Regions from separate parts of the Elizabethkingia bruuniana genome, predicted to be linked through region 1. Evidence: riboswitches for the same ligand, from Rfam matches in the RefSeq annotation. Region 1 holds a riboswitch; each other region holds the start of a gene.
What was found. A riboswitch is a leader RNA that binds a small molecule or an ion and turns the genes downstream of it on or off. The one in region 1 is predicted to bind S-adenosylmethionine.
Positions count from the first base shown of each region.

Region 1 (11,150 bases):
TACTTTTCAGGGAACTTTCATATACTTTCTGAGGGTTCTGAACAGCACATGAAAAAAGAACAAGTGCCGACCCTACAGTCAATACAATTTTCTTCATAAACAATAATTTTTCCCGAAGATAAATAATTATTACAGAAAAACCGATAACTATTTTGAAATATCAAACAGTTACCGGTTATTTATATTTTATTCTCAGTTATTTTAAACCCTGATGAATTATAGTTAGTAAACAAAAGTTAAACCTGCACTCCATCCCATATCACTATCATAATGTGAAGATACCTGCAGCCATTTCTGAAGAATATAACTAAGTCCCAATCGGTATTCACTGTCAGTATTTACCATAAAGTTACCTCTTATTCTCGGCGTTATTGGAATATCTTCACGTTGTAGTACTAATCTAACCTTACCATTCTGATCCACACTGGCATCTGCTGTTACCAGCCACGGCAGGATATATTGGAAACCAGCCATGAAAACATGCCGATTATTGTGTTTTGCCAATTGATCGAACATGGTTCTTCTCGCATCTCCTGATTCTCTGTCTCTGCTTCTGGTCTGGAATCCAACATACGGATATAACCACTGAAACTTACCTAAATAACGTCCAAATCTTACTTCAGCTTCCATACCATCTGTTTTCGTATAACCTGTATGCAGCTCTCCTTGCAGCTCATAACGTGCATCACCTACTCTAAGTGCAGCATGTGTGCTTCTGGACTCTAATGCTACAGTAGCTGTATGAGCCCACATATGATTATCTTTCAAAAAGTCTTTCCAGTCTTTCTTAGGATTAGTCAGATTGGGATTAGGCTTTGAGTCTTCATAATTGAAAATCCTTCCCATCCCGGCCATCATGTGATACAATATATGGCAGTGGAAAAACCAGTCTCCGTCCTGATTGGCTGGAAATTCTATCGTTACAGTTTCCATAGGCATAAGATCCAGTACATTTTTCAACGGAGAATAAGCTCCTTTGCTGTTGATCACCCTGAAATCATGTCCGTGAAGGTGCATCGGATGGCGCATCATGGAGTTGTTATATAGAGTAATACGAACAATCTCACCGCGTTTTATTTTAATTTTATCAGTTTCTACAACTGTTTTATTATCCAGCGACCATACATACCTGCGCATGTTCCCCTCCAGTGTAAATTTCAGCTCTTTTACCGGAGCATCTGCAGGTAATGATGTCATTTCCGTAGATGCCAGCATATCATAATTCAGGATAACAGGCTTTTCTTTTGGCATATCGCCCATATTATGACCAGCATGTTCGTCTGCTTTAGAATCTGAAAGCTGTAACGGAGCATCTTCATTTTTAGTCCCCATATCATGTCCGGCATGTTCATCTGCTTTGGAATCTGAAAGTTTCAGCGGCATATCATGACCTGAATGATCTTCTTTTTTAGGTTTAACCTTTTTTGGAGGATTCATCATATCTTTCAGATGCTGCATTGTAGCTTTTCTATCTTCTTCAGGTACTTCTGGATACATAACGGAATTAGCATCCATTTTTTGTAATCCCATTTTCATGTTCATCGGCTTCATATCCCCATTCATCTTCATCATGTTGTTCATGCTTTTCATACCTTCAAAAAGCATCAGTCTTTTTAGCTCCGGAGCTTCAACTTTTTCTCCTTCACCCAGCCATAATGATGAATGTCCGGTTCTGTCTTCAGATGTTGCCCGAAATTCAAAACTTTTATTTTCCGGAATTGTTACCTCTACATCGTAAGTTTCAGAAATTCCGATAATCAGTTTATCAACCTCTACGGGTTCCACATCGTTACCATCATTTCCTACCACCGTCATTTTTCCGCCTCCATATGTCAGCCAGAAATAAGAAGAAGCCCCACCGTTCGCTATTCTTAGTCTTACCTTATCACCCGCCTTCAGATTTTTATAAGAAGCCGAGGGCTGTCCGTTCAGTAAAAATTTATCATAATAAACATCGCTGATATCCATAGCCTCCATTCGCTTCCATTCATTTTTCAGCTTGGTAAAGAAATTTCCGGAAACAATAGCCTCTGAGTAACTCTGCACTGATTTCTTTTTTATAGCATACCAGTCAGCTACCCCCATCTGCAGCCTGCGCATTACCTGATGCGGATGTTCGTCTGTCCATTCGCTTAGCATGACAGGAATATCTGCCTGAACTTTTCGATCTGCTTCGGTTTCGCCTCTTTTCAGGAAAACCAGCATACCATACATTCCCATTTGTTCCTGTAATCCTTGATGTGAATGATACCAATAAGTTCCGTTTTGTGAAATTTTAAACTTGTAAACGTAGGTTTCACCTGGTTTTATAGGCTTCTGAGTAAGAAAAGGAATACCATCTTCTTTATTTTCCAGCATTACGCCATGCCAGTGAAGTGCTGTATTTTCTTTTTTCAGTCTGTTATGCACATGTATCTCTGCAGTATCTCCTTCAGTAAAATAGAGTGTAGGAGCAGGAAGCTGACCATTAATAGCAAAAGCATGACCATGTTTTCCGGTATAATTCACCATGGAATCACTTACATAGAGATCATATCGTACAATCTTACCTTCAAAACTCACAAGCCCATTCTTAGGATTCCTTTTCAGATCCATATCTTCCTGTATCTTCTTTTCCTCTTTTACAGGCACCAGCTCCATTCCGCATTTAGGGCATTTTCCGGGTTTATCACTTACCACTTCGGGGTGCATAGGACAGGTATATTTCTGTACTGTAACACTTTGTTGTAAGTTGGATTTTTGCCCGGAATTTCCTTCGTGCTGATGCTGTGCCTGTGAAAAGCTAAAGCCTGACACAAACAATATCAACAATAATTTCCTCATTTGTTTACTTTTTAATTTCAGACTTTACTGAACCACAAGTAAGCATAGAGTTACCATAATAAGGATTTTTAATTTCCTTTTCATCACTCAGCCACTGCCCTTTTGCCATAGGACAATACTGCACATAAACAGGAGTTGAGGAAACCTTGAAATGATTGGCTATTGCAGCCATATTATCGGATAGGTTGAAGAAGTAATTTCTTTGTGTTGAAAGATTTTTGGCTTCTATAATTGCACCTGCATCTTTTCTCAGTTTATTGACATTATCTTCTGATAAAACTTTAAAATCAACTGCAGATGCCGATTGTAAGAATACTTTTGCAGCAGCAGAAGCTTTTGCTGTATCATCCTGAGTTAAGGCATTTTTTATAGCAATATAATTATGGTAAAGTTTTTCAATCTGAGTGTTTGACTTTTGAGCAAAAGCGGTAATAGAAGCAGCCGAAAATATAAGGCTTAAAAATAATTTTTTCATGTCTGTTGAATTTAGATTTTTATAAAATTTGAATTAAAAAATGGCTATGTCTGCATAGCATTATTGGATACTGCTCCATTAAGAAACAGCTGTTTTTAATCAAATTCTATAATCTAAAATTACAGTTCAGTATAAAAATCGGAAGTTGCCGCAGCTCTGGCGGGGCATTGCTTAGATAATCCTGTCCTTTCTCTTCTTCAGAAAATAATACATTCTGACTAATAAAAGAAACCTCAGGCAGTAATGCAAATGATGAAGCCAGTTGTAACTGTAGCAATTCTGCATTTTTAGCTACATCGGTTTTTACAAGTTCCAGTTTTGTTTTACAACAATCCGGAGTTTTTACAACTTTACATTCGTCGGGTGAAGAAACCGGTGGCGTATGATTCATACCACACGTCATAACTTCCTCTACACAGTAATGCATTTTCACTACTGCACCGGAGGATACCGCGGAGTAGAAAAATGCTAATAATATGAGAATGGTTTTCTTCATGACCCTGACAAAGTTATATATATTTTTTTATCTCAACTTATATTTTTCTGGGTTAATGTTAACAATAGCTATACAAACTGCTGCCACAAGTAAAACCATAAACTGGATCAACACAAAATTCCAGCCACCATAATGCCAGCAATTTACACCTAAAACGGTTCCTAAAGCACCTCCTATAAAATAACACGTCATATAAACCGTATTAATCCGACTATTGGCTGATTCATCCAGTGTATATATTGTCGCAATATTGGTAATCTGCATGGCCTGTACACCAACATCCATTATAAATACAGAAAATACAATCATCCATATATTCGACGGAAATACCATCATCAGGATTACTGAAGTTACTACAACCAGAATACTATACAGAATTCCGCGGGCAGGACTTCCTTTGTCTGCCATTCTTCCAACAACCGGAGCAACCAAAGCACCTCCCAATGCTACAATGCCTAATAGACCTATTTTATCACTTTTCAGAAAAAATGGTTCTCCGGTAAGGTGAAATGTAATTGTAGTCCAGAATGAGCAAAAAACACCAAATACCAATGCTCCTATTATGGATAATCTTCTTAGCTTCGGGAAACGCTTGTACTGTGCAATGGTACTTTTCAGTAACTCTCCGTAGGTTCCGCTAAATTGCGTTCCTACATTGGGCAGGGTAAAATACACTAAAACCATCATGATCATTATGACAAAAGCTGAAATCATATAGATAGACTGCCATCCCCATAATCTGGCACTATAACCACTTACCACTCTCGCAAGAAGAATTCCGGATAGTAGTCCTGTGAAGACCATTCCCACTATTTTACCTTTATTTTCTGTTGCCAATGTTGCTGCCATAGGCATTACAACCTGAGCAGCTGCACCCATTGCGCCTATAATCAGACTCATCACATAAATCCCATAAAGATTATGGATCAGAGCCATTCCAAATAGTGCCAGAACCAGTACAAAAAGCATTAACAGGATTAATTTTTTCCGGTTCATCTTATCTCCATAAGGTGTAATAAAAAAAAGCCCCAGACCATAGCCTGCCTGAGCTAAAGCCGGAAGAAGTCCAACCTCATTTTCAGATTTATGTAAAGATTTGGATACCTCATCCAGAATAGGCTGTACATAATACAAGCTGGCGACACTAACACCAGCAGTAATGGCCATAATCAGAATCTGTAATCGGGATAATCCTTTTTGTATGCTATTTTCCATACTGCAAATTTAAATCATACGTCATAAAAAAATCCCTTTAACAGGGATTTAGACAATCTATTGTATAAAATATACAAGCATTAATTTTGTGGTGAATAAATCATCAGATTACGGTAATGCTCTTTGAATCCTTTATTCAGGTATAGTAACAATGCATTTTTGTTATGCCTTTCAATTTCCAGCATGACTACTTTTAAACCCTGATCTTTGGCAAAATCTTTTACAAAATCTACAGCCAGTTTTCCATAGCCTTTACCTCTTGCTTTCTCGTTCAGGAAAAGTTCATCCAGAAAAGCTATTCTTCCTCCGAACTCAAAACTGAATATATAAGTCAGAATTACATATCCAATCACCTCATTTCCTTCGTTGTACATAACAAAAGCACTTCCCAAATCCGGATTTTGTACAAACTGGTGGAAGTTAGATCTGGTAAGATCTTCGTTGAAAGGGTATTGATCGATTGCATAAAACTCACGCATCATCGTTACCATATCTTCTATTTGTCCTTCATCCAGTTTTCTGAAAAATTGATGTTCCATAAATAATCTGTTTGTAACAAAGATAAGCAAAGCTTTCTCAAGAATCAATTTCCAGATCGTAGTTATCCAATAAGCCGACAAGGTTGTGTGCTGAAAACTTTGCCTTTTTAACTTTATTTTTTGACAAATCAACAGAAAAGTATTTTGCTGTTCGGAAATCTGTCCGCTCTAATATACTTCCTGAAAATACAGACCCAGACAGATCACTATTATCAAAAACAACATAGGAAAGATTGGTCTCAGTAAAATCAGTCTCTATAATTCTGCAGTTTTTGAACAGCGTTTTGGCAATATTTTGCTGATAAAAGGAAGAATGTAAAATCTGACAATCCTCAAAACGAAAAGATAAACCAAAAGGATTACAGTTTTCGAAATGCAGTCCCATAAGTTTGCAGTCATTAAACTTTACATCCTTGAAGCTAGTCCTTCCAAATTTTGTAAGGCTAAAATTACAATTCACAAACTGACACTCTGCAAGCGAAACCGAAAATAAATCTGTTTCGGAAAAATCACAGTTACTAAAGGTGCAAAATTCATAATCACCTTTTGGCAAAGGAGTTTCTTTAAAGTTGATCTTTTCGAAAGTTTTATCTAATTCGTAAACAGACATTGGCCAGAAATTTTAAGAAGTCACAAGTTAGCAAATTACCAAAGAAAAGTGCAACCTATACAGGCTGCACTTCCAGATCAAAACATCTCATTTTTTTTGGTTCAACAAAATAAAAAAGGTTTGCCGACGTGCAAACCTTAATTTTTTTCAAAATTTATATTCTCAAATACAATTATGTCGATGAATAATTTCACTTTCTTATTTTCAACATCTTAAAGTTAAGAAAAAAAATATTCCGTTGGTATGAATCAATGTTAATTTTTTGCAATATTTAAATTATCCGTGCCTGCTTTGTCTTCCTTGATATTTCCGACATAAATATAAATAAACACTGCTATGAGGAGTAAGAAAAGATAGAAACTGTTCTTCAGTAATTCCGGATAGCTGATTGTATTCTTGCTATAACCTGTAAGAATAAGTATCTGTGCACCATAAGGAATAATTCCCTGTACAAAACATGAAAATGTATCTAAAATAGAGGCTGTTACTCTTGGTCTGATTTTATATTCTTCAGTAATCTTTTTGGACACTTTACCGGTAATAACAATAGAAATGGTGTTATTTGCTGTTGCAGCATCTGTAACACCTACAAAGGTTCCTATTCCTAACAATGCAGATTTTGGCCCGTTTATTTTGCTTCGTATCAGTCTTAAAAGATTATCTATTCCTCCGGCTTTTTCAACCATAGCTGCCAGTCCTCCTGTAAGTAAGGAAAGTAGGAATATCTCAGTCATACTGGTAAAACCTTCATATATCTTCTTACCAAAATCCAGAAAACTAAAATCATGGTAAATGAAACCAAAAATACCGCTCAGTACAATACCTATAATCAGTACCAAAAATACATCCAGTCCGAAAAATGCCAGTACAATGACAGCGAGGTAAGGAATAACAAGTACAGCAGAGGACAAACTTACAGGAGTAGTATTATGTGCAACTTCGTTAGTTCCTGCTCCTACGTAAATATAAATAAAGAATGCTATAATAGCTGCTGGAAGAGCAAAGCCTATATTATTCCGGAATTTGTCCCGCATATCACAACCTAAAATCTGAGTGGCAGCAATAGTAGTATCCGAAATAATAGATAAATTGTCCCCAAACATGGCTCCTCCTAATAATGCTGCTCCTACAACATTGATATCACAGCCACCTGCATTGGAAAGTCCGACAGCAATTGGACCCAATGCTACAATTGTCCCGACTGATGTTCCGGAAGCTATTGACAAAAATGAAGCAACAAAGAAAATACCTGCCGGATAATATTGTGGTGAAAGGTTATTGATTCCAATATTTACAATAGCATCTACACTTCCTATTGATTTGGATACAGTAGCGAAAGCTCCTGCCAGTATATAAATAATACACATGGTAAGAATATTCCGATCTCCACAGCCCTCCAGAAAGGTGGATGTTTTTTCTTTAATTGTTCCTTTAATTATAATGAAGGCTGATATTATTCCTACAACAATAGCTATAGGCGATGGCAATGCATAAAAATCATTGTAATAAATTCCGGCTCCCAGAAACACCAGAATAAAGATAAGAAACGGGATTAGTGATCGTAAAGATGTGCTCTTTTGTGTCGTCATTCAATCTAATTTTTTAATTATTTTGATCAGCACACTTTCAGAAAATAGGGATGATTTCAACATTTTTTCCGGAAACGGCTTATCGATTTTAGCACCTTGCTTATTGTTGCAGGTTGCTACCCAAATTTTGGGGTTCTTGATAATTTTAGAGTGCAAATATAAATTTTTAATTTAAAAAGTGAAAAATAATTTGAGAATGTCATAAGAAAAACGATGCCCTCACTTACCAAAATGATTGTCCATAGCCTTGTAGAATGTAGACTAAAAAACATAACTTTGATAAAAAATAACGATGAAATATAACAGATGTGGCAGAAGTGGTGTATTACTGCCCGCAATATCATTGGGATTATGGCATAACTTCGGATCTGTAGATGTCTTCTCTACAGCTGAGGCTATTATCAAGACGGCTTTTGATAAAGGAATCACTCATTTTGACCTGGCAAACAATTATGGTCCCGTACCCGGATCTGCCGAAGAAAACTTCGGGAAAATCGTTAGCAGAAATTTTAATGGCTTTCTCAGAGATCAGCTGTTCATTTCTACTAAAGCTGGTTATACTATGTGGGATGGTCCTTATGGTGACTGGGGCTCCAGAAAATATCTTATATCCAGTCTGGATCAGAGCCTGAAACGTATGAATCTGGATTACGTAGATGTATTCTATTCTCACCGTCCGGATCCTGAAACGCCAATAGAAGAAACTATGCAGGCATTGGATTTTGCAGTTCGCAGCGGAAGAGCTTTATATGCCGGAATTTCTAATTATAGCGCTGAACAAACGCAGCAAGCAGCTAATATATTAAGAGAATTAGGTACACCATGTCTTATACATCAGCCTAAATACTCTATGTTTGTGCGGTGGACAGAGGAAGGTCTACTCGATGTATTGGAAGATAATGGTATTGGGTGTATTGCTTTTTCTCCTCTGGCTCAGGGATTATTAACAGATCGTTATTTAAAAGGTATTCCGGAAAACTCTCGTGCAGCAAAAAGTCATGGCTTTCTGCAGAAGAATGATATTACCGAAGAAAGATTACAACAAATTACAGCTCTGAATAATCTGGCACAGGAAAGAGAACAGACACTGGCACAAATGGCTATTGCATGGCTATTGAAAGATAACAGAGTAACATCTGTACTTGTTGGAGCTAGTTCGGTTGAGCAACTACAGCAAAATCTGGAAAGCATTAACAATCTGGATTTTTCCCAAAATGAATTACAACAAATTGAAGAAATACTGAAAACAAAATAGCCTGAGGTTTTCCTCAGGCTATTTTTATTTTTAAGTGGTAAGGTTAAATTAGAACCACTCTTTTTTACCTTGAACGTAAGTTCTGTCGAACTCCTCATCAGATTTAGTCAAATAGATAATACCTTCTACAAGACCAATCACACTTGCAATACCACATGTAACAAATGTAGCTATAAGTTGAATAATTCCTGCTTTAGTATATCCTAAATAGAATTTATGTATTCCCAAGCTTCCAATTAAAATACCTAAAACGCCTGCTGCAACTTTCTTTTCAGACTTATAAGGTACTTGTTGATTGTAGTTTTGTTGTGTTGTCTCTTCCATAATTTTAATACTTGTGTTTATTATTTAATAATTAATTATTTGCTGTTTTATTTACCAAATCCAGGCATTCCGCCACCCATTCCCGGCATACCTTTGCCCATCATAGCCATTAACTGTTTTCCTTGAGGTCCCTGCATCATCTTCATCATTTTACCCATTTGTTCGAACTGCTTCATTAAAGCGTTCACATCCTCAAGTTTGCGTCCTGCTCCTTTAGCAATACGCTGTTTTCTGGACATATTAATAGTGCTTGGTCTTCTTCTTTCTTCCGGAGTCATAGACTGGATAATCGCTTCGATGTGCTTGAAGGCATCATCATTGATATCCACATCTTTTATAGCTTTTCCAACTCCCGGTAACATTCCTAAAAGGTCTTTCATGTTACCCATTTTTTTAATTTGCTGAATTTGCTTTAAAAAATCGTCGAAACCAAATTCGTTCTTAGCAATCTTCTTGTGTAGCTTTTTAGCTTCCTCTTCATCAAACTGCTCCTGAGCCCTTTCTACTAAGGAAACAACATCCCCCATCCCCAGGATTCTGTCTGCCATCCTTTCCGGATAGAAAATATCCAGAGCATCCATTTTCTCACCAGTAGAAATGAACTTAATTGGTTTTTCTACTACCGAACGGATCGTTAATGCTGCACCACCACGGGTATCACCATCTAATTTGGTAAGAACTACACCGTTATAATTAAGGACATCGTTGAAGGCTTTTGCTGTATTCACAGCATCCTGACCCGTCATAGAGTCAACTACGAAAAGAGTTTCTGTAGGTTTTACAGACTGGTGAACATTACGAATTTCGTTCATCATCTCTTCGTCGATAGCCAAACGCCCTGCGGTATCTATAATGATAACATCGTGCTTGTTTTGCTTTGCAAATTCTATTGCATTCTGAGAAATCTGAACCGGATTAAGGTTGCCTTCTTCAGTATATACAGGAACTCCTGTCTGACCACCTAATACTTTTAGCTGATCGATCGCAGCAGGACGATAAACGTCACATGCTACCAATAAAGGGTTTTTGCTCTTTTTCTTCTTCAGAAAGTTTGCTAATTTCCCGGAGAATGTCGTTTTACCAGAACCTTGTAAACCTGCAATTAGTATAATTGTTGGTTTTTCGGAAAGATTAAGTCCTTCATTGGTTCCTCCCATTAAATCCACTAATTCATCATGAACAATTTTTGTCATCAATTGTCCCGGTGTAATGGATGTTAAAACATTTTGTCCTAAAGCTTTATCCTGAACTCTTTTTGTAAGATCTTTTGCTACCTTAAAGTTAACATCGGCATCTACTAATGCACGACGAATTTCTTTAACGGTTTCGGCAACGTTAATCTCGGTAATCTTACCGCGTCCCTGGATATTTTGTAAAGCTTTATCTAGTTTGTCCTGTAAACTATTGAACATAATTAAATCTATTCTTTGGTAAGTTGCAAAAATAAGGAAAAGATATGAGATATAAAGTATGAAGTTAATATCAAGAGGTAACAAGATACAAGATGCAAGAAATAAGATAATAGACATTTGGTCTTTTAGTCTTTAACACTACCTAATATTGTAACAATAAGTTCTTAAAACCTTCTAATTAGAGATCAGGCACTGACAACCGATAACTATTAACTGTCAACCAGCAACTGTTAGCCGAAAAACCTTTATCTTTGCACCTGTCAATGGGGTGCCTTAGTGGCTGAGATGATACCCAGGAAGTTTTTCCGCACCTGATCCGGATAATGCCGGCGTAGGGATCTGTCATCTCCTCATCAAAATGATTTATTACAATGATGCAGGAAATTATTCAACAAACAACATGGGTAGAATG
Region 1 is NZ_CP014337.1:434,680-445,829, reverse strand. Features, by position in the region: gene AYC65_RS02090 (M28 family metallopeptidase) at 1-97, opposite strand, end outside; gene AYC65_RS02085 (multicopper oxidase domain-containing protein) at 223-2,823, opposite strand; gene AYC65_RS02080 (DUF3347 domain-containing protein) at 2,828-3,298, opposite strand; gene AYC65_RS02075 (HYC_CC_PP family protein) at 3,405-3,794, opposite strand; gene AYC65_RS02070 (MFS transporter) at 3,822-5,009, opposite strand; gene AYC65_RS02065 (GNAT family N-acetyltransferase) at 5,090-5,548, opposite strand; gene AYC65_RS02060 (pentapeptide repeat-containing protein) at 5,586-6,158, opposite strand; gene AYC65_RS02055 (Na+/H+ antiporter NhaC family protein) at 6,413-7,747, opposite strand; SAM-I-IV-variant riboswitch at 7,800-7,895, opposite strand; gene mgrA (L-glyceraldehyde 3-phosphate reductase) at 8,040-9,002, shown strand; gene AYC65_RS02045 (TM2 domain-containing protein) at 9,051-9,326, opposite strand; gene ffh (signal recognition particle protein) at 9,374-10,738, opposite strand; gene pnuC (nicotinamide riboside transporter PnuC) at 11,110-11,150, shown strand, end outside.

Region 2 (11,150 bases), 350 kb from region 1:
ACAAAAACAAAAAATATTTTGTTACAACCATGTTCAAACTAATTAAATTCAAATTTTTTTCTATTTATAATTGCATTATTTTATTTCTGCATCAACAAAACCAAGATGACGTTTTAATGCAGGCTGGCAATAAATATTTGCAAAAAAAACACCTGCTTTTCATTCGCAATCCTGTATTAAAATATTCTTAAAGTTTCATTTTCAGCAATTTAATTGAAAAAAAATTACTTATTTTTGATATATTAACTTTTAAACTAAACTATTATGTCTGTAAACATTATTGATCTTGTAAAAAATTATCTTTCGCCTGGCGTAGTATCTCAGACAGCTACTCAGCTTGGAGAAAGTGAATCCGGAGTATCTAAAGCTATCAGTGCTTTTCTACCCGTATTAGTTGGTGGTATTGCCGATAAAGCAGGTAGTACTCCCGGATTATTAGACCAACTAAAAGGGCTGGCTTCCAGCGGAATTCTTTCCAGTTTAGGATCCGGATCCGGCGGTGGTAACTCTGTAGTTTCCGGTATTGTATCTTCTATTTTTGGAGACAAAATCAGTGGTATCCTTTCTTCTGTATCTGGTTTTGCCGGTATCAAAGAATCATCTGCACAGTCTCTTTTAGGACTGACATCTGATGCTACTTTAGGTACCATTGGTAAATACGCAGCAGATAATAACCTGGATGAATCCGGATTTACAAACCTTCTTTCCGGCCAAAAAAGCTGGATTTCTTCTTTATTACCTGCCGGACTTTCATTAGGTGCATTAGGTTTAGGTGGTGTTTTTAGCGGACTTGGTGAGAAAGCTGAAGATGTAAAAGAGGCTGTTACTGAAAAAATTGAAGACATTAAAAATGTATTTACAGGAAATGAAGAAACTCCTGAAGTTACCAGATCCGGAAATACATACACTCCTCCTCCTGCCGGAAATAGCGGTGGTGGCGGTTCAGTATGGAAATGGTTGTTGCCATTAATTCTTCTAGGGTTAATAGGCTGGTTCCTGTGGAAGCAGTGTAAAGCAAAAGAAAGCTCTACAACAACAGTTACAACTACGGAAAGTTCTTCTTCAGGTACTACACCTCAGGACAGTGCAAAAACAAGCACAACAACTACCACTAAAGAGACAACTACAATCGACGTAAAAGGGGCCTCTTTACAAGGCTTTAAAGGAGGTATGGAAGAAAGTATGGTTAATTTCCTTAACTCCGGAAAATATGCTACTACTGATGACGAAGCCTTAAAAACTACATGGTATAACTTCGACAATGTTAATTTTGTAATTGGTAAAGCAGATAAGCTTGAGGCTGGTTCTGAAGGACAAATCCAGAACATAGCTACTATTCTGAAAGCTTTCCCTGATGCTAAAATCAAAATCGGAGGTTACACAGATAAAACAGGAAACGAGGCCAGCAACCTGAAATTATCTCAGGACAGAGCTAACTTCATCAAAGCTGAGTTAACAAAATTAGGTGTAGGTGGACAAATCCTTGAAGCAAAAGGTTACGGAAGCGAACATGCTACAGTTGCTGCAACTGCATCTAATGAAGAAAGAGCTGTTGACAGAAAAATGGCTGTAAGATTTGCAAAATAAGCATCTCATTTACAATACTTAACCGCTCACCATGAGCGGTTTTTTTATGTTCAATTCTTTATTTTTAGATTATTTTAGTAATTTTGTTAGATTAAACTAACTTTTCATTTTTAATGACGGATAAATCTCTTCACGAAATACACGAAACAATTGATACCAAAAAACTTACCGGATGGAGACGGATTCTTAGTTTTTTTGGCCCCGCACTTTTAGTTAGTATTGGCTATATGGATCCTGGTAACTGGGCAACAGACCTGGAAGCCGGTTCCAGATTTGGTTACAAACTATTATTTGTGCTTCTGCTTTCCAATCTTATGGCCTTGGTATTACAAAGTCTTTCAGCAAGGCTGGGTATTGTAAAGAGAAAAGACTTAGCACAGATTAATAAAACAATATATCCCCGAAAACTTAATTTCATTCTTTATATTCTGGCAGAAATAGCCATTATTGCGACTGACCTGGCAGAAGTACTCGGAATGGCATTAGGTCTGAAACTCTTGTTTGGAATAGATCTGATCTGGGGTGTTCTTATCACTTTTGTAGACACTTTATTAATACTATATCTGCAAAAATTGGGTGTAAGAAAAATTGAAAGCTTTATCCTTGGGCTAATCTTTATTATTGCCGGGGCATTTGTTTTCCAGCTTATCCTTTCACAGCCGGATATTGCCAGCATTACCGGTGGACTAGTTCCCAAAAAGTTAAGTACTGAAGAGCTTTATATATCCATAGGGATTATTGGTGCTACAGTAATGCCACACAACCTGTATCTCCACTCTTCGCTTGTACAATCCCGGAAAATAAACGATGATGAAAAAAGCATTAAGGAATCGCTGAAATACAATTTCTGGGATTCTGCAATATCATTAAACTTCGCTTTCTTTGTGAATGCAGCAATTCTTATTCTGGCCGCCAGCACATTTCATAATTCCGGTAATCAGGAACTCAACTCCATTACTGACGCCTACAAAATGTTGGCTCCAGTTCTGAATAATAATTTTGCACCAGTTGCGTTCGCTATTGCACTAATTGCAGCAGGTCAGTCTTCTACCGTTACAGGAACACTGGCAGGACAAATTGTTATGGAGGGTTATCTGAATATTAAAATCAACCCGTTTATTCGTCAGTTAATTACCAGATTACTGGCTATCATTCCATCTATTTTAGTTATCATACTCTATGGAGATGACAAATCGGAATCGCTATTGGTTTTCTCTCAGGTAATATTAAGCTTACAACTAAGCTTTGCTATTATACCTCTTATCTTTAGTGTAAGCTCTGAGAAGATTATGCAGAACTTCAGAATCGGTCTACCGTTACGGATCACTTCCTGGGGTATTGCAATACTAATATGCGGGCTTAATTTGTTTTGGCTGGTATCTTATACTTTTGAAGGTTTTAGTAATCTTTCCTTTGGTATAAAACTGTTGCATATTCTCGGAATTGTAGCTTTTATAACGCTCCTGTTTTATACATGTTATTATCCGCTTAAAAAGGAAAAATCTGCCTAAATGTCCTAAAATATATTTTGGCGTTATCTTTGTGAAAATGATTTTAAAATATATCAATAATGGACGAAAATAAGGAAATACAGGCAGAAGAGACTACGCCAAATGAAAATATAGAGAACAACGATACTACATCTACTGAAAATTTGTCAGCAACTCCGTCAGTTGAGGACCAATTGGCAGAAGAAAAAGATCGTTATATCCGCCTTTATGCTGAGTTCGAAAACTATAAAAAGAGAACCACCAAAGAAAAGATGGACTTTTTCAAATATGCTAATCAGGATCTTATGGTTTCCATGCTTGCTGTTTTAGACGATTTTGAAAGAGCTATAAAGGAGATTTCTAAAAATGGCAATCCTGAAGACCTTAAAGGTATAGAACTTATTTACCAGAAATTTAAAGGTAAATTAACTGAAAAAGGCCTTGTTACTATCGAGGTACAGGCAGGAGACAGCTTTGATGTAGACAAGCATGAAGCTATTACGCAGATCCCTGCTCCTTCAGATGATTTAAAAGGTAAAATCGTAGATGTTATAGAGACTGGTTATATGCTTCACGATAAAGTAATTCGTTTCGCGAAAGTAGTAGTAGGAGCATAATTCCAATATAATTCTGAAGTAAGAAAATGACAAAAAGAGATTACTATGAGGTATTAGGCATTAGCAAATCTGCTTCTGCTGATGAGATCAAGAAGGCTTACCGTAAAATGGCTATAAAGTTTCACCCGGATAAAAATCCTGGTGATAAAGAAGCTGAAGAAAACTTTAAAGAGGCTGCTGAAGCCTATGAAGTTCTAAGCGATGATAATAAACGTGCCCGTTATGACCAGTATGGTCATGCTGGTGTTGGCGGAGCAGCTGGTGGCGGCTTTGGCGGCGGAATGAACATGGATGATATTTTCAGTCAGTTTGGAGATATATTCGGTGGACATTTTGGCGGCTTTGGTGGTTTCGGCGGCGGCGGACGTCAGCAGGTAAAAGGAAGCAACCTCAGAGTAAGAATAAAATTAAACCTTGACGAAATGGTAAATGGTACAACCAAAACCATCAAGGTAAAGAAAATGAAATTGGCACCAGGAGTAACTTCTAAAACCTGTCCAACATGTCAGGGAAGTGGTGTACAAATGAAGATAATGAACACTATGTTCGGACAGATGCAGACGCAGACAACCTGCGGAACCTGTAACGGACTAGGGAAAGTTGCAGACAAAATTCCTTCAGGAGCTAACGAACATGGTCTGATAAAAGATGATGAGGAAATCAGCATCAACATACCAGCGGGAGCAAGAGATGGTATTCAGCTGAATGTTCGCGGAAAAGGTAACGATGCCCCTTTTGGCGGAACTCCGGGAGATCTTTTAGTTGTTATTGAAGAAGAAGAAGACAACACTATAAAGCGTGAAGGTGATAACCTGCACCAGGAACTTTATATATCTTTTGCTGAAGCTGCATTGGGGACTTCTAAAGAAATTCCGACAGTAGGTGGAAAAGTAAAAGTAAAAATCGATGCCGGAACTCAATCCGGGAAGATTCTTCGTTTAGCGAACAAAGGATTACCAAGCATCGACAGCTACGGAAAAGGTGATATGTTTGTACATATTAATGTATGGACGCCTCAGAAGCTTTCTAAAGAGCAAAAAGAATTCTTCGAAAACCAAATGGAATCTGATGAAATGATTCCTAAACCAACAGGAAAGGAAAAAACTTTCTTTGAAAAGGTAAAAGACTTATTCAATTAAGTTATACATAAATCAACTTTACAATAGCCTGCTTTTTTAGCAGGCTTTTTTATACATAGTCCTTGAATCATTCAGCCATCATAAGACTTTTACCACTCATGGTTCATTAAAAATGTTAAACTTATCTAAATATTAATGCGACATTATTGCATTTATAAATAAAGATATTATATTCGCAACTAAGTTGCATTTAAGAAGATAATATTATTCCTATTTTTAAAACCGATCTGTTATGATGTTTCCACAAGTCTTAAAAAATACGTCTTATCTTAATTATCGTAATGACGATGTCCTGTCTCATTTTTCCTGTTTGTATAATCTCCCCGCTGAAGAAATTGAAGAACTTTTTCAGGAAACAAAAAAATATATCGCAATTTGTACACAGCCCGGAATATATATCAATGACGACATGCTGATTATAGAAGAGATGTGGAATAGCTTTATTGTATTTACTTCTGCCTATACCGAATTTTGTCAGCGTTTTTTCAATCGCTTTGTCCATCATACACCCTTGCAAAAGAAGAATGAAACTGAATACATTAATTCCCAAATCATTTGTGCAGAAGCTAAAAGAGATGAATCCACACGAAAAAAAGAATTACTAATGAATACAGTCTATGTATTGTGTGGAGAAAAAACCGTTTCAAAATGGTTCAAGGAATATCCGGAAAAGTATACAAAGGAATATATAAGAGCTATACAGAGATAAAACTTATACTCTGCGATTACAACAAAATGAAAACTTGATATAACAAGATTTTATTCTTGCAATTTTCACTAGTCTATTTTCTGTCCAACCTATTACAAACCCATATTACTTATTTCTTGCACTGGACAAATAGTAATGCCAAAGCATCATTGTAGCTATAGTACGGTAAGGTTTCCAGTTTTCACTAATACTTATTATTTCTTCTCTTGTAACAGAAGATTCGAGCTTCTTTAGACGTTTTAGTGCATTTACCGCTGCCAGATCAGCAATAGGAAAAAGGTCTGTGCGCTGCAATACAAACATGAGGTAAACATCTATTGTCCAATTTCCGATACCTTTGAGTTTAATAAGCTGATCCCGTATTTCCTCATTTGTTATTTTTTCAAGTTCATGCAGTCTTACCTCTTCATTTATAAGAGCCCGGGCCAATCCTCTAATGTAAGTGGATTTCTGCCGGCTTACAAAACAGGCTTTCATTTCTTCATCAGTAAGTGTAAGAATCTTTTCGGGAGAAATATCTATAAGCTTTTCTCTTAGTTTATTCAAAGTAGCCAATGCTGATGCTAAAGAAACCTGCTGTTCTAAAATGATATGAACAAAAGTTTCAAAACTATTATCCCTTGTCCACATTGGCGGATAGCCATATGCATCCACAATATCTTTCAAATGATTATCATTATTAGCCAGCTCATCACAAATTATCCGGAAGTTTTCAGAAGTAAAAGTAGAAGATGTATTCATTGTACATTTATTAATCGAAAAGAGAAGGTATTGTGTATTTATTTTCCAGATTTAATAAAATAGTTTTATTGGCGATACCTCCGGCAAAACCAACCATATTACCGGAAGCTCCAACTATTCTGTGACAAGGAACAATAATAGAAATAGGATTTTTATTTAATGCCCCACCTACCGCTCTTACAGCTCTGATGTCTCCTAATATCTTTGCCAACTCACCATAGGTTGTGGTAGTACCAAAAGGAACGTCCAATAAAGCTTTCCATACTTTTTTCTGAAATTCGGTGCCCGAAAAATCAAGCGGGATATCAAAAACAGTCCTGGCCCTTGCAAAATATTCGGTTAATTGTTGCTCAGTTTTCAGAAGTATAGGATTTTGATCATCTCTTTCCGGAGCAGATAATTTTGTCCGTTTATAGTCCTCCCCTTCCCATAATATAGCTGTAAGGCCTATATCTGAAGCGATAAGCCTGATTATCCCAAGTGGTGAAGGCATATCCTTGTATGCTAATTTCTGATTGTCTTCCATTTTTTATGATTTGCCCGCGAATTCAGTTCTATCTATTCACACTGCATATGCAATAAATTCAATATATTAAGCCTGATTCAAATTTATTAAACTTTTTGCAGTTTCTAAAACAGCTTCCATGTTGCTTATTTACTACAACCTCAACAGTATTTTTATTATTCTAAAGAACGCAACCTTTTTCCATTATTAGCATCTTATTTAGAAACAGGAGCCATCCTGTCTAGAACACCAACCAAATATTTAGATATGATACCAAAAGGACAAAATATTTTTAAAATACTCGCGTTTCTGATTGTTTATAATATACTGAAAGTGTGTCATAAGATATTTAATCTTCATCCTGATGCATGTGAATAAATCATTGTAAATCTTAATGATTTCTATACTCCTCTTCAACAATATTTTCATTAATATGGTACATAAAAGTACTGATAGCCAAGCCTAACAGTTGAAAACAAAATAAATCCTATCAAAAAGGTATAATTTTATTTCCATGATGCATTTTTATTTCAAAAAAAGAAATATATTTGCACCATAATTATCAAGAACTTCAAGAGAAGTAGCAACCTGCAACAACAAGCAAGGTGCTGAAATAGATAAGCCGATATTTCGGAAAAAATGTTGTATTCTATTTTCATTTTGTTGAGTTCTTGTGTTAAATAAAACACATTAATGAAATATCAAAAAAGAAATTTCCGATTACTTATTCCGTTTACCGAGTTAATACTTTTAGGCGCTTTTATAGCACCCTATTATTCTTGTATTTTCCTCACACCAGTTACTCTGCTTTTAAGCACTATTACTATTCTCCGATTGATTAAAACAAAAGGAATGATGCACAGTATGTGCTGTTGCTTATAAATACAAAGCTACAAATCACCCTTACAGGAAATCTATCTTGTTTCTCATGATGATGGGGCTAATAAATCTGTTAGCTTTCATTACTATTAATTATCAATCCAAAACGGCTCTGAAATATCGGGAGCTCTTAATCAATATCAACCTTATGAAACGACTATTACATAAAACTATTATTGCTTCATTAACCTCTGTATCGGCCATTTACTATGCGCAAGACAGTTTACAAAAAGCCAAAACATTAAACGAAGTTGTACTCCTGGGAACCCGGAGTTCCAGTCGTACAATCGTAAACTCTCCGGTACCTGTAGATATTATTGAACTGTCTAAAACTTTGAAAGAAGTACCACAAAATTCGATATCCAGCACACTTAATTTTATTGTCCCTTCATTTACTTCTACCTCTCATACTGTAAACGATGGAACAGACTTTGTAGATCCTGCACAAATCCGTGGATTGGGACCTGATCAGGTGCTGGTTCTCCTTAATGGAAAAAGAAGACATCAGTCATCTCTGGTCAATGTAACCCTAACTCCCGGAAGAGGATCTGTAGGCACTGACCTGAATGCAATTCCTGCTTTTGCTTTGGAAAGAATTGAAGTCCTGAGAGACGGTGCTTCCGCTCAATATGGCTCCGACGCAATAGCTGGTGTTATAAACCTTGAATTGAAAAAACGCTTAGGCTTCTCGGGACAGGTATATCTTGGCGGGTATGCATCTTCCGTTACCAATAATCATACCGGTGGCGTGGATGGCGAAAATATAGGATTAGACCTTAACTACGGTACCAGAATTGGTAAGAAAGGCTTTATCAATTTTACCTCATCCTTGCAATACCGCGATCCTTATTCAAGAGCCGGAGAGCAACAAGCTGATCTTTTTAACGGATACAACGCTATATCTTATCGCGCTGCACAGGACAATATTAATATAGACGGTCTGTACAAAAACATCAACAATACACCGAATACAAACCAGATTATTAATTATATCCATCAATACAGTAATAAGGTCGATTATTTCTCTGCAGGAGAAAAACAAGCTATTCAGAATGCCAGCAGCATACCTGCACTTCAACAGTTATTATCTAAAGATTACACTACTCAGGAACTCGCTTATCGTGGTCTTGAAAGAAGTGACTTTAACATGAGAATCGGTCAATCACGATTGAAAAGTGCACAGCTCTATTTCAATACAGAAGTTCCGATCAGTGATCAATGGAAAGTATTCTCCTTTGGTGGCTATAGCCTGAGAAATGGAAATGCAGGAGGCTTCTATCGCTTCCCAAACAATCCGAGAGCAGTTACAGGCCTATATCCTAATGGTTTTTTACCTCAGATAGAATCTACTATTTATGATTATTCTCTTGCAGCAGGTGTTAAAGGTAAATGGAACGACTGGAACATTAACCTGAGTAATACTTATGGTCAAAACAATTTTAAATTTGGAGTTGCCAATACTCTTAATGCTTCTTTACTGCAAAATTCACCAACTTATTTTGAAGCAGGAAGTCTAGGCTTTCTTCAAAATACATTAAATCTGGACTTTCAGAAAAAATTTGATGTGTTAAAAGGATTAAACTTAGCCTTCGGTGGCGAGTATCGACACGAGAAATACAGTATCACTCCGGGGAAAGCAAATTCGTATCAACAATATGACATATTTGGAAACCCGGTTACTGAAAGAACAGCAGTAAAAGATATTCCTACAGATTTTTTTGGCACTGCACGTCCCGGCGGTGCGCAGGTTTTTCCGGGATATCGTCCTGAAAATGAAGTTTCCAAGGGAAGAAATAGTGTAGCAGCTTATCTTGATGCTGAATTGGAAGCAACAGATTGGCTCTTCCTGGAAGGAGCACTTCGCTATGAAAACTATACAGACTTTGGCTCAACATTCAATTACAAACTAGCTTCCAATATCCGGATATCTCCAACGTTTAACTGGCGCCTTGCCGGATCTACAGGATTCCGGGCTCCTTCGCTGGCACAGTTATACTACAGTTCTACTTCCACTCTTATCAATGGCGGAAAAACTACTCAGGTAGGAACCTTCCGCAATGACTCCGATGCTGCGAGACAACTGGGAATCCCCCAGCTGAAACAGGAAACCTCTAAGTCTGTAAGTACCGGATTTAACTGGAAAATACCTTCTATAAACCTTTTATTTACAGTAGATGCCTATTTCACCCGAATTGATAATCGCGCAGTTCTGACAGATTTATTCACAAGACCTCAAGGAAATTTTGCTGACGGAACTCCGGAGAGAAATTTGCAGCAGATATTTGATTCCGTAGGTGCTGAAGCTGCAAACTTTTTTGCTAATGCCATCGATACAGAAACTAAGGGAATAGACATAACAGTATCTCAGCGTTCCCGATTTGCACCCGGAATCTCTTTAGAAAATAATCTGGGGATTAATCTTAATCAAACCAGAAAAGTAGGTGCTATCAAAGCATCCGAACAGCTGCAGGGCCAGATAAACAGCTATTTTTCTGAGGAAAACAGAATATATTTTGAAGAAGCTGTTCCCCGTTTCAAAGCTATTCTTGGTCATAATTTAAAAATCAACAAGTTTAATTTCTATGTACGAAATGCTTATTTTGGTAAGGTTACCGATGCCAATATTGTAGATGCAAACCTGGATGGAGTAACAGAGCCTAATGAGCACGTAATATTGGGTGGCAAGCTTGTGACAGACCTGTCTGCCGGATATCAATTCAACAAAAATATTTTGTTAACAGTAGGTGCCAATAATATTTTCAATGTACAGCCTACACAAAATCCCAACATTAATAGTCTTACTGCCGGAAATCAGTTTCTTACTTCCAGACAGGTCTCTCAGTTTGGTATTGGCGGGCGTTATCTATTTGCCCGTATCAATTTTGATTTTTAGTGAGCGTAAAGCTATATCCGGAACTCAATCTAAACAGGTATTAATAAAAACATCATAGGTTTTAAAACCTATGATGTTATATACTTCGCAAGACATAAACTTACAGTTTTACTGACCAAGTTGCTATAAAGCCCGGTACATATTCTTCTATGAGAAACCTTGAAACCGGAGCAGAAGATTCATGAAAACCTTTAATCAGAAATCCGGACTGTAACTGCCCTCCTATCAACTGGGACAGACTATGCCCAAAAGTTAAAGCCTCATTCTTTTCTTTCTTAGCTTGCAGAGCCTCTTCATCAATATCTGTTAAATCTGAAAAAGGAATTTTATAACGGGGCTTTATAATTCCCTGTTTTCTGTATTCCGGATTACGATCAGCAACAAACAGAACCGGATTATAGAAACTACTGAGTAATTTTCCTCCGGGTTTCAGTACACGGAAACATTCATCCCATACAGGTTGTACATCCGGAATATACAGATTGGATATCGGATGAAAAATACAATCGAAGGTTTCATCTTCAAATACACTCAGATTCCGCATATCACCTTGTATAATTTCCAAATCAAGATGATCACGCTCTGCAACC
Region 2 is NZ_CP014337.1:782,767-793,916, reverse strand. Features, by position in the region: gene AYC65_RS03830 (OmpA family protein) at 265-1,587, shown strand; gene AYC65_RS03825 (Nramp family divalent metal transporter) at 1,701-3,098, shown strand; gene AYC65_RS03820 (nucleotide exchange factor GrpE) at 3,158-3,694, shown strand; gene dnaJ (molecular chaperone DnaJ) at 3,721-4,833, shown strand; gene AYC65_RS03810 (glycine-rich domain-containing protein) at 5,066-5,542, shown strand; gene AYC65_RS03805 (DNA-3-methyladenine glycosylase family protein) at 5,648-6,283, opposite strand; gene AYC65_RS03800 (methylated-DNA--[protein]-cysteine S-methyltransferase) at 6,294-6,809, opposite strand; SAM-I-IV-variant riboswitch at 7,343-7,438, shown strand; gene AYC65_RS03795 (TonB-dependent receptor plug domain-containing protein) at 7,816-10,560, shown strand; gene AYC65_RS03790 (class I SAM-dependent methyltransferase) at 10,661-11,150, opposite strand, start outside.
Region 2: it holds a riboswitch for S-adenosylmethionine, as region 1 does, so the genes downstream of both, AYC65_RS03795 (TonB-dependent receptor plug domain-containing protein) here and AYC65_RS02055 (Na+/H+ antiporter NhaC family protein) in region 1, are expected to answer to the same signal.

Region 3 (11,150 bases), 2.0 Mb from region 1:
TGTAGGGGTAAGATCTACTCTAAAACCATCTACATTAGGAAATTTGTTTTTCAGAAAATCAATATGCTCCTGAGCTCGGTTCACCTGATCTTCTTTCTGACGGATAGGCATTTCTAAAACCAAAGTTTTCATACCTGTCATCGCTGCTAGCGTAGAAACTACTGCCGAATCAATTCCGCCGGATACTCCGACTACGAAACCTTTCATGCCTGCTTTTTCCGCATAGTTCTTCAGCCATGCTACAATATGTTCTATAACTTTTTCTGATTGCATATTTTATTTAGTTCTGTTTGTAATTTTCTCTCTCTAGCTTATACCAGTAACACAGATCACCGTTGTCCAAGAAAGTTCCCAGCTCCTCAAAGCCTAACTTCCGCAGAACACGATTAGATCCTGTATTTTCGGTAACTGCCATTGCATATACGATGTCTGTTTTTATGCTATCAAATGCATAATTCAAGGCTGCTATCGCCGTCTCTGTGGCATAACCTTTTCCCCAGTATTCCGGCAAAAAACGATATCCTAGTTCATAAACATTCTTCATACCGTTTATCTCACTCGTCAGATATTTTAGCCCACTCCATCCAATAAAGAGATTGCTGCTTTTCTCGATTACCGCAAGTCTTCCTACACCATTTTCTTTATACTGTTTTTGTATAAATTCAATCATTTTACGGCTATGTCCAATTTCTGTAGAGACTACACCACCGACGTACTTCATCACTTCGGGATTAGAGTCTAAAAGAAAGAGACCTTCTGTATCTGTTTCTTCAAATGGTCTCATTATTAATCGGTTGGTTTCTAACTGCACTTTGTCCTTAGAATTTATTATTTTTGCACATTAAAATATAATGTAAAAGTAAAGAAGTTTTTCGAAAACTTTTATATCTGTTTTTCCTTTTGGTAAGGTTTTATTTTCCTTATCAGTAATATAAACAGATAACAGATTCAATTTCGGAAACTAATCGGATTAAACAGACTGTAGAAATTATGAGACAAACACAGATATCTATCAATGTAGAACTAGACGAAAATCACGTACCGGAAAAACTAACATGGAATGCTCAGGACGGAGGTATCGACAACCAGGAAACTAAAGCTGTCATGATCTCTGTATGGGATGAAAAGAAACATGAAGCGCTACGTATAGACTTATGGACAAAAGAAATGCCTGTTGACCAGATGAAGATGTTTTTCCATCAGATTCTTGTTTCATTAGGCCATACTTATGAAAGAGCTACCGGCGAAGAAGATGTTGCTGAAAAAGTAATGGAATTTGCTGAGGAGTTTGCTGCTCTTGCAAAAATCAAAGGATAACAAACACAAACCAACACCAAATATTAATATGAAAAAAACATTTTTAGTACTAAGCATACTCTCTTTATTTGCCTGTCAGAAAAAGACAGAAACTAAAGAAATAAACGCTAAAGATAGTATCACTATAAAAAAAGATACTGTAAAGGCTGATAAAACAACTATTCCGGCTGCACAATTAAACGTCGTGGATTTTAAACCGGATGAGATTCCTGCTGAAATGCTAAAGGGCAGTACACATCCATATGATATGGAAGGAGAATCTATTATGGAGTTGGTACCAAGTATGAAAGATTTTATCAAAGGGACTCCTTTAAATGTTGTTTATATTGATCTTTCTCTGAAAAAAGCTTTTATAAAAGCAGATGGTAAGATTGTTACTCTTAAGGAAACCGGAGAAGATCAGTATGCCAATAACGAGTATAAACTGTCTTTTACATCTAAAACTCCTGAAAAACTACCTCAGGAAATAGAGGTTGTAACGTATGCTTACGAAGGAAAAATAACAATTATCAGAAATTCTGACCAAAGTACAGTAGTAAGAGACTATTTTGCCGCAGGTCTTTAAATACAAATAAAAAATGAAATTCAATACTAAAGTAATTCATGGAAACCAACATGCTGAACCACATACAGGTTCTGTAAATGTACCGGTATTCCTTACTTCAACTTTCGCACAAAAAAGCCCCGGACAATTACGTGCAGGATATGAATATTCCCGTGGTGCAAACCCAACACGTCAGGCATTAGAAGATGCCCTGGCAAGTATAGAAAACGGAGCCAGAGGTTTAGCTTTCGGTTCAGGTCTTGCTGCTATCGACTGTGTACTGAAGTTATTAAATCCTGGTGATGAAGTTATTGCTGTAGACGATCTTTATGGTGGTACTTACAGAATGTTTACCCGCCTTTTTGAAAAATATCAGTTAAAGTTTACGTTCGTTAATTTTGATGATGTTTCAAAAATAGCTGGTCTTATCAATGATAAAACAAAACTAATCTGGTTGGAAACACCAACTAATCCTTTAATGAAGTTGGTAGACATTAAAGCGGTTGCAGATCTTATCCAGGGGAAAGATATTCTTTTAGCTGTAGACAATACTTTTGCATCACCATACCTTCAGCAGCCTTTAGATTTAGGTGCAGATATCATTATGCATTCTGCTACTAAATATCTTGGAGGTCACTCTGATGTTGTTGCAGGAGCGTTGGTTGCTAAAACGGAAGAATTAGGAGAAAAACTACACTTCATCCAGTTTGCATCCGGAGGTATTTTAGGTCCACATGATTCTTACTTAGTACTAAGAGGTATTAAAACTTTAGCATTGAGAATGCAAAGACATTCTGAAAACGGAATCAAAGTTGCTCAATTCCTTGAAAAACACCCAGCTATTGAACAAGTATTTTATCCAGGATTAGAAAGTCATTCACAACATGATTTAGCTAAAAAACAAATGAAAGACTTTGGCGGAATGGTTTCTTTTACCTTCAAGTCCGGTAAAAAAGAAGACTCTGTTAAGTTCCTGGAAAATCTTCGTGTTTTCACATTAGCGGAATCTCTTGGAGGTGTAGAGTCTTTAGCAAATCACCCTGCAATGATGACACACGCGTCTATTCCTGCTGAAAAACGTGCAGAACTAGGTATTACTGATGATCTTGTACGTCTGAGCGCTGGTATCGAAGATATCGAAGATCTTTTACGAGACTTGGAGCAGGCTCTGAATGCTATATAAGCCCGTTGGCAAAAAATTATAATTAAATATCATTAGAGGCGGGCAAAAACCCGTCTCTACTATAAAAATAAATGGAACAGATAATCAACATACTAAAATCCGGAGGCACTATTGTATACCCTACCGATACGATATGGGGAATTGGCTGTGATGCTACTAATATCGAAGCGATAAAAAAAATCTACGATATAAAGCACCGTGATGCTAATAAATCTATGATCATCCTTGTAGAAAATGAACGCCGCCTTCAGGAACTGGTAGAAGTACCTGAACTGGCATGGGAAATGATGGATCTTAGCGAAAAACCTATTACCTTTATCTATGACAATCCTAAAGGCCTACCAAAAGAGCTTTTAGCAGAGGATGGCAGTATAGGAATTCGTCTGGTAAAAAATGATTTTTGTAAGAAACTTATCTCCAAACTCAACAAGCCATTAGTATCTACCTCTGCTAATCTTAGTGGCAACAAAAGTCCGCTGAAATTTGCAGACATAGATTCTGATATTCTGAAAAAGGTTGACTATGTTGTAGAAGAGTTTCACGATGTTGTTTCTGAATACCCTGGATCATCCGTGATTAAAATCGGTCAGGATGGTAAAATAAAAATCATTAGAGAATAACGAAAAGATATATTTTGAAGATCAATCTTAACCAAAATAAACACTTAAAAATATTCAAACTGGTCTCTGAGGCTGCAGAAAAAAATGCGCAATCTGCTTATATAGTAGGCGGATATGTTCGTGATTTGCTTATGCAACGGAAGGATCCAACAGATATCGATTTTGTAACGGAGAGCAGCGGAATCAAACTTGCAGAAACCGTAGCAGAAAATATCAATCCCAAACCTAAGGTTTCTGTTTTCAAAACCTATGGTACAGCTATGATTAAATATCAGAATCTCGATCTGGAATTTGTTGGAGCACGTAAAGAGAGTTATAATGAAAACAGCCGCAATCCGGAGGTAGAAGTCGGCACATTGGAAGATGACCAGAAGCGTCGGGATTTTACTATTAATGCAATGGCAATATCTCTGGGGAAGGAAAATTTCGGAGAACTGATTGATCCTTTCAACGGAATGCAGGATTTAAGCGATAAAATTCTTCGCACCCCTTTGGAACCATCACAAACCTATTCTGATGATCCTTTGCGTATGATGCGCGCTATAAGATTTGCGTCTACTCTTAATTTCAGAATTGAAGACAATTCATTAAAGGCTATTAAGCAGGAAGCTAAGCGTATAGAAATTGTATCTATGGAACGCATTATGACAGAGTTCAACAAAATAATGCTTTCCGAAAAGCCCTCTATAGGATTGAGTCTTTTGGAGAAAACAGGACTTTTCGATATTATTCTTCCTGAAATCACAGCTCTTAAGGGGATAGAAGAAAAAGAAGGACAAACCCACAAAGACAATTTCTATCATACACTGGAAGTTGTAGACAATATTTCTGTAAATACAGACAATCTATGGCTGCGTTGGGCTGCATTGCTCCATGATGTAGGAAAAGCGCCTACCAAGAAATTCACACCTGAACAGGGATGGTCTTTCCACGGTCATGAGTTTCTGGGCTCTAAAATGGTAAAAACACTATTCCAAAGACTGAAACTTCCTTTAGGCACTGAAATGAAGTATGTACAAAAAATGGTAAAGCTATCTTCCCGTCCTATTGCCCTTATTACGGATGATACATCAGATAGTGCATTAAGAAGACTTCTCTTTGACGCAGGAAAGGACCTTGAAGATCTTTTCACCTTATGTAAAGCTGATATTACGACTAAAAATTCGAGCAAACAGAAACGTTTCAAGAAAAATTTCGAGTATGTAGAACAAAAAATAAAGGAAGTAGAAGAGAAAGATCATGTACGCAATTTCCAGCCTCCTATCTCGGGAGAAGAAATTATGGAAATGTTTTCTTTAAAGCCCGGTAAGGAAATTGGTATTCTGAAAGAAAAAGTGAAAGAAGCTATTCTGGAAGGAGAAATTCCAAACGAAAAAGAAGCTGCCAGAATTTTTGTTATAGAACAAGCCTCATTGATAGGCGTTGAAATAAAAAAGTAAATAGATAAAGCGTTTCAGAAAATTGAAACGCTTTATTTTGTAGATATTTTAGGAAGGCTAATTATCATACATGGATTATCCTAATTAAAAGAAACCCTGAAATGAATCACACTCAAAATCTAATCAAGGATACCCGCCACAGACCCTGGGAACTGCCAAAAGGAAAATGGCAATATTATCAGGAGTGGAATGATGCTTTATTCCTGCATTTTGAAGTAGATTTCAATTTGCTTAGAAAGCTTGTCCCTGAAAATTTAAATATTGATAGCTTCGAAGGAAAATATTACATCTCTGTTGTGGCCTTTAAAATGGAAAAAATACGTCCGAGAAATCTTCCTTCAGTAGGATTTATTTCAGATTTCTACGAGATAAATGTCCGTACTTATATCAACAATGACGATAAGCAGGGCGTGTATTTTCTTAATATTGAAGCCGAAAAACAACTTTCTGCTTTTGTAGCAAGAACATTATCAGGATTGCCTTATGAAAAATCTGAGATCAAACGCAGTACTGAAAGTTATAGCAATAGAAATACAAAAAAGAGATTCTCTCTCATAGCGAACTTTGAGCCTCGTGAAAGAATAGAGAACAAAACAGCTTTCGATTTATGGTTAACTGAGAGATATTGTTTATATCTTATCAAAGATCAGAAAACCTTAAGATATGAGATACATCACGCAGAATGGCCATTGCATTCTGTTAATCATTCAGATTTATCTTTAAATTATGGTTTTGAGGCAATTAATTTAAATGCTGAAAAAGTTATTGCCAGCCACTACTCACCCGGAGTAAAAGTACTTTCCTGGAAAGCAGAAAAGCTCTAAACTAAATAAACAGAAAATAAAACCCGCATCAGAATCTGATGCGGGTTTTTAATGTATCAATTAGAAATTAAAATTAAGCCTTGTAAAGACATAGCGTCCGTTCATTCCGAACTGCGATGTAGATCTGGTATATACAAACTGATCGTTATTAGAAGATACCGGAAGGTTTCTGGAAGGATACACATCGAATACATTATTGGCTCCGAGTGTTAAACTGATATTTTTTGTAAATCCATAAGCTACAGAAAGATCTGTAATTACTCTGTCGGACATAATCTGGTGAGTATCTGGTTGTACAATTATATCTGCACCTGTAACTTTACCATAGTAAGTGTTTCTTACATACACATCTAACTTACCAAATTGTAAAGTATGTGCAAGACTCGCCTTCACTCTCGGTACAGCCTCCTCCAAGTAAACTCTGGATTTTTCAGAAAAATATACATTATCCAAACCTGCATTATGCAATAAATCTGATGAATGAATATCTCCTACTCTTTTCGTTTTATTCAGGTTAATCGCAAAATCATTTTTCAAAGAGAATCCAGGTGTTTTATAGTTATGACTGATTACAATATCTACTCCACGGGTCTCAGTATCTATAGCATTAGCAAAAAACTGAGCTCCATCAACACCTAAAGCATTCATAGTGTTGTTTACTTCTTGTTGTTCAGGAGTAAGATTTGTTCCTTTAAACTTAGAAAATAAGTCTGTAAGTACAATTCTGTTCTTTACTTTAATCCAATAGCCATCAGCTGTAATATTCAGGTTTAAGGCCGGGATTTTATAGGTAAATCCTGCACTTACAGATTGAGAGGTTTCCTGCTTTAGTTTCGGTATGCCAAAACCTCTTGCAATTTGAGAGTCATTACTAAATGTTCCTACTTCCTGAATTTCTCCTATTGGATTTCCAGGTATTGTAACATATAAGCTGGATGTTGTATTATAATAAATCTGGTGAATAGATGGCGCTCTGAATCCTGTAGATCCAGCAAATCTAAAGTTAAGATCCTTCGTCAACTTTATACGTGAAGCTAGCTTGAAATTTACCGTATTCCCAAAATCTGAATAATTTTCATAACGTACAGCTCCGTCTACCAATAACCAGTTGGTAAAGTTAACTTCTGCATCTGCATAGGCAGCATAAGAATTACGATTTTTACTTACTGCATTCACACTTCTGTATCCGCTAAATACCTGTGATCCTCCAGGCAATGCATTACCAAAAAAGTCTGTTGGTCTTAGTTGATTTACATAGTCTGTAACCGGATTTCCATTAATATCATAGGTTAGATAAGAAGCCGGCTCCCCTTCATTTATTTTAAAATTCTCATGTCTTTGCTCACCACCAAAAGCAAAGTTTAATCCCTCAAAAACATCAAACTTCTTACTAAAGTCCAGGTTTATTGTATTTTGTAAAAATCTAAGTCCCCCTGCTTTAAATTTACTCGGAGAATTAAATCTTAAACTGGTATTTCCTGTATTACTAATTGTATAATCAAAAGAGTTTTGCCCAAAAGTATTACTAAAATCTACATTCCAGCCATCCCATGTTCCCTTTACACCTGCAGAAAGCGATACATCCTGTATATCTGTATTAATCTTAGGTAAATAACCATCTAAATAAAGCCCTGTAAATGTTCTGGACTGATTTGGCTTTCTAAAGAAACCTCCCGAAGTTCCGTATCTGTATCCATAGCCACCGAATGTATATACTTTCCAGGTATCACTTAACGGGATTTCAGCATTTACAAAAATCTGATTGTTGTTCAGCTTGGACTGCCCAACCCACATATTAAAGTCACGTCTGTCTTGTCCTCTGTAGGCTAATTCCTGATCTGTATAATTATTTCCTAAAAGCCCCTGAAGTGTCGAAATATTACCAGCATTCTGAATTTGTTGCTGGTAGGCATTATCAAAATAATTTACTTTTTGTGCATACTGTTTTATAACTCCAATCAATTGTTGCTGTTGCTGGCTGTTAAGCTGATCCATACGTGTAAAATATGATGAAAGGTTTACACCTCCTTCAGCAGCTCTCTTTTCAATAGCATTATAGGCATTGTATATATTTCCGCTTTCAGCACCTGCTCTGAAAGTTGGATTACGATACTGGGAAGAAAAAGTCACATTAACAAATCCTCCTTTTTTACCCACTTTAGCACCATAGTTTAAATCCACCTGAATCTGATCACCATCCCAGTTGCCTGTATGATTCTTGGCTGCATCTGTTAAGTAACCGCCATAACTAATCTGTCCTGTAAGTTTCCCTGTATCTCTTTTTAACTGTAAATTCATAACCCCGGCAATAGCATCGGATCCGTATTGTGCAGAAGCACCATCACGCAATACCTCGATTCTGCTTAAAGCAAAAGAAGGGATAGCATTAAGGTCTGTTCCTACAGTACCTCTTCCGGGAGAACCATTTACATTGATTAAAGCTGAAGTATGTCGTCTTTTACCATTAACCAACACCAAAACCTGGTCTGGTCCCAGGCCTCTTAATTGTGCCGGATCCAAATGGTCAGTACCATCTGCATTGGTTTGTACTGTAGATGTAAAAGATGGTGCTACAGCATTAAGAATTTGGTTAATATTGGTTTGTGGTAATACTAAAGATGTTTCTTTAAGATTGAAAACATCCACCGGAACCGGGCTATCTGCTTTGGAGCGCCCTCCGGAACGTGAACCTACAATAACAACCTCATCAATATTTTTATCTTTAAGGCTGTCCTTTTTTGTTTCCTGCCCATATACCTGTCCAAAACCGACAAAAAACAGAACAGAAGCTGTAAGTACAACTCTGGATTTTTTTTCAGTCAAAATGTTTTTCTTTATCATATTCTAATATTTTTCGATTAAAAAACCTCATTAGTAAAGCTAATGAGGCATTGCATTATATCTTTACTTATTTTCCCTTTCGGCTGAATGTAACACCTTACCTTTCGGCAGGTTGTCAAGACTTCATAGGTTCAGTTCCCTCCGTCTTTCTTAATAAGCTATTAATTCTGTGAAATAATTTCGGTACAAAGATATAAAAAATCTAAAATACTACAAATCTGATAGGAGTTATTTTATTCTTTTATTTTTGACTTAAACTTTGACTGAAATCTATCCCATTCATCTCTTGTCTTTATCGTTTTATAAGCTTCTGTAGAAATAAGGCTCAGATAGGGTTCCATTTCTTTCGGGGTAAAGAACCCCATAAGATTTGTAATCTGCATATAATCTTCGTCCATAAAAACCGTAGATGGGTAAGAGTATATATTCATGAATCTTGCAAACTCATGCTGCACTCCTCTGCCCGGTGTTTTTTTAAAATTAGGATTGTCAAAATCTCTTCCGTTAAAAAACAATTTTTCTTTCCCTTCAGCATTAAATTTTACCGGATAAAAGTTATCATTGATAAATTTAGAAATAATTGGGTTTGTATAAGTCTGATTGTCCATCATTTTACAAGGCCCGCACCAGTCTGCATAAAAGTCAATTAAAATCTTCTTAGGCTTTTTCTTCATAGCATCCATAGCATCAGTCATCGTCATCCATTTAACCTGACTATATCCAAAGCTTATAAAAAGTATACTGAAAAATAAAATTATTCTCTTCATCTTATTCAAATTTAGGCATTGTTGTGAATATATTAACGCACTTCCTGCATTAATTTTTTCACCAATGGCGATATCAAAATCAGTACCACACCTGCAATTAATGCATAGACTCCCAACATTTTATATCCTTCTGTATAAGTCATTAATGATTCTGCCGGTCCTGCATTTTCTTTAGCCTGAGCCATTCCTGCACCAATAAGTCCCGCAACATACTGACCATATGCAGAAGCCAGGAACCACATCCCCATCATAATCCCTTGCAGCCTTGCCGGGGATAATTTTGTCATAATCGATAATCCTATTGGTGACAAACAAAGCTCACCAAATGTAATAACCAATAATGCCAGAGTAAATATATTAAGAGAAGAAACTCCATTAACAGAAAAGAATCTTGTCGCAAATAATACATAATACCCTAATCCTAAAAATATAAAACCTAGTCCAAATTTGATAATCGTATTGGGTTCAACTCTTTTTTTACCTAACCACAGCCATAATAACCCGAATAAAGGTGCCAATAAAATAATAAAGAAAGCTCCTCCCGAATTATTTACTCCGTTGGGATCTGCTGTAATACCCAGCAAAGAATCATTCAGGTTTTTAGCTGCGAAAATACTCATAGAGCCTCCGCTCTGCTCATAAATTCCCCAGAAAATAATGGAGAAGATAATAAATACTAAAGCTGCAATTAATTTCTTTCTTTCAGCAACCGTAACTTTGGTCATCTCATAAAACAAGTAGATTAAAGTTAGTGGCCCGATTGTGTACATAAAATAATCGGTATACTCGGTTTTGGAAACCATAATCTGAATAAGAGGAATGAATAATAATGTTCCTCCATATACAGCATATTCTGCCCATTTAGGCAACGGTTTTGTTTTTACAATAGCATCAGGATGCCCTGGTTGTAATCCAATTGGTCCTAAGCGACGCTTTGTAAAATTAAAATTGATAAGACTGGCTAACATTCCTATAGCTGCCAAACCAAAAGCTACATTCCAACGGTGCGGTTCCTCGATTACGGAAGAAAGCATATAACCTTTCCCTATAGCTACACAAACATAACCTCCCAGAAAAGCGCCCAGATTAATTCCGGCATAAAATAAAGAGAAACCAGCATCTGTACGGTGGTCTCCATCTTTATAAAGCTCTCCTACCATTGTAGAAATATTTGGTTTGAAAAAACCAGTTCCGATAATGATGAAGGCTAATCCGAAAAAGAAAAATTTGTGGGGATCTATTGCCAGAAGTATACTTCCAACAATCATTAAAGAACCTCCCCAGAATAAAGATTTACGGAAACCTAATATTTTGTCCGCAAAAAGTCCGCCTACAAATGTAAACGCATATACAAATGCCTGCGTGGCACCATATTGTAAATTTGCCTGCACTTCTGCAAAATTTAGCTGGTGTATCATAAAAAACACCAACATCCCCCTCATTCCGTAGAAACAAAAACGCTCCCACATTTCAGAAAAGAAAAGGCTCCAGATCTGTCTTGGATATTTTCCTTTAAAATCCTGAATTTGTTCTAATGTTAAACTCATTAATCATTACATATTTAATTAATCTCCGTGAAGTTGTTTTTTAATAAAAAACAATCCGACCAAATTAC
Region 3 is NZ_CP014337.1:2,397,655-2,408,804, forward strand. Features, by position in the region: gene nadE (NAD(+) synthase) at 1-273, opposite strand, end outside; gene AYC65_RS11175 (GNAT family N-acetyltransferase) at 281-784, opposite strand; gene gldC (gliding motility protein GldC) at 991-1,317, shown strand; gene AYC65_RS11185 (hypothetical protein) at 1,346-1,882, shown strand; gene AYC65_RS11190 (cystathionine gamma-synthase) at 1,896-3,044, shown strand; gene AYC65_RS11195 (L-threonylcarbamoyladenylate synthase) at 3,116-3,664, shown strand; gene AYC65_RS11200 (CCA tRNA nucleotidyltransferase) at 3,679-5,103, shown strand; gene AYC65_RS11205 (YqjF family protein) at 5,205-5,927, shown strand; gene AYC65_RS11210 (TonB-dependent receptor plug domain-containing protein) at 5,988-8,768, opposite strand; SAM riboswitch class I at 8,833-8,928, opposite strand; gene AYC65_RS11215 (thioredoxin family protein) at 9,002-9,535, opposite strand; gene AYC65_RS11220 (peptide MFS transporter) at 9,568-11,082, opposite strand.
Region 3: it holds a riboswitch for S-adenosylmethionine, as region 1 does, so the genes downstream of both, AYC65_RS11210 (TonB-dependent receptor plug domain-containing protein) here and AYC65_RS02055 (Na+/H+ antiporter NhaC family protein) in region 1, are expected to answer to the same signal.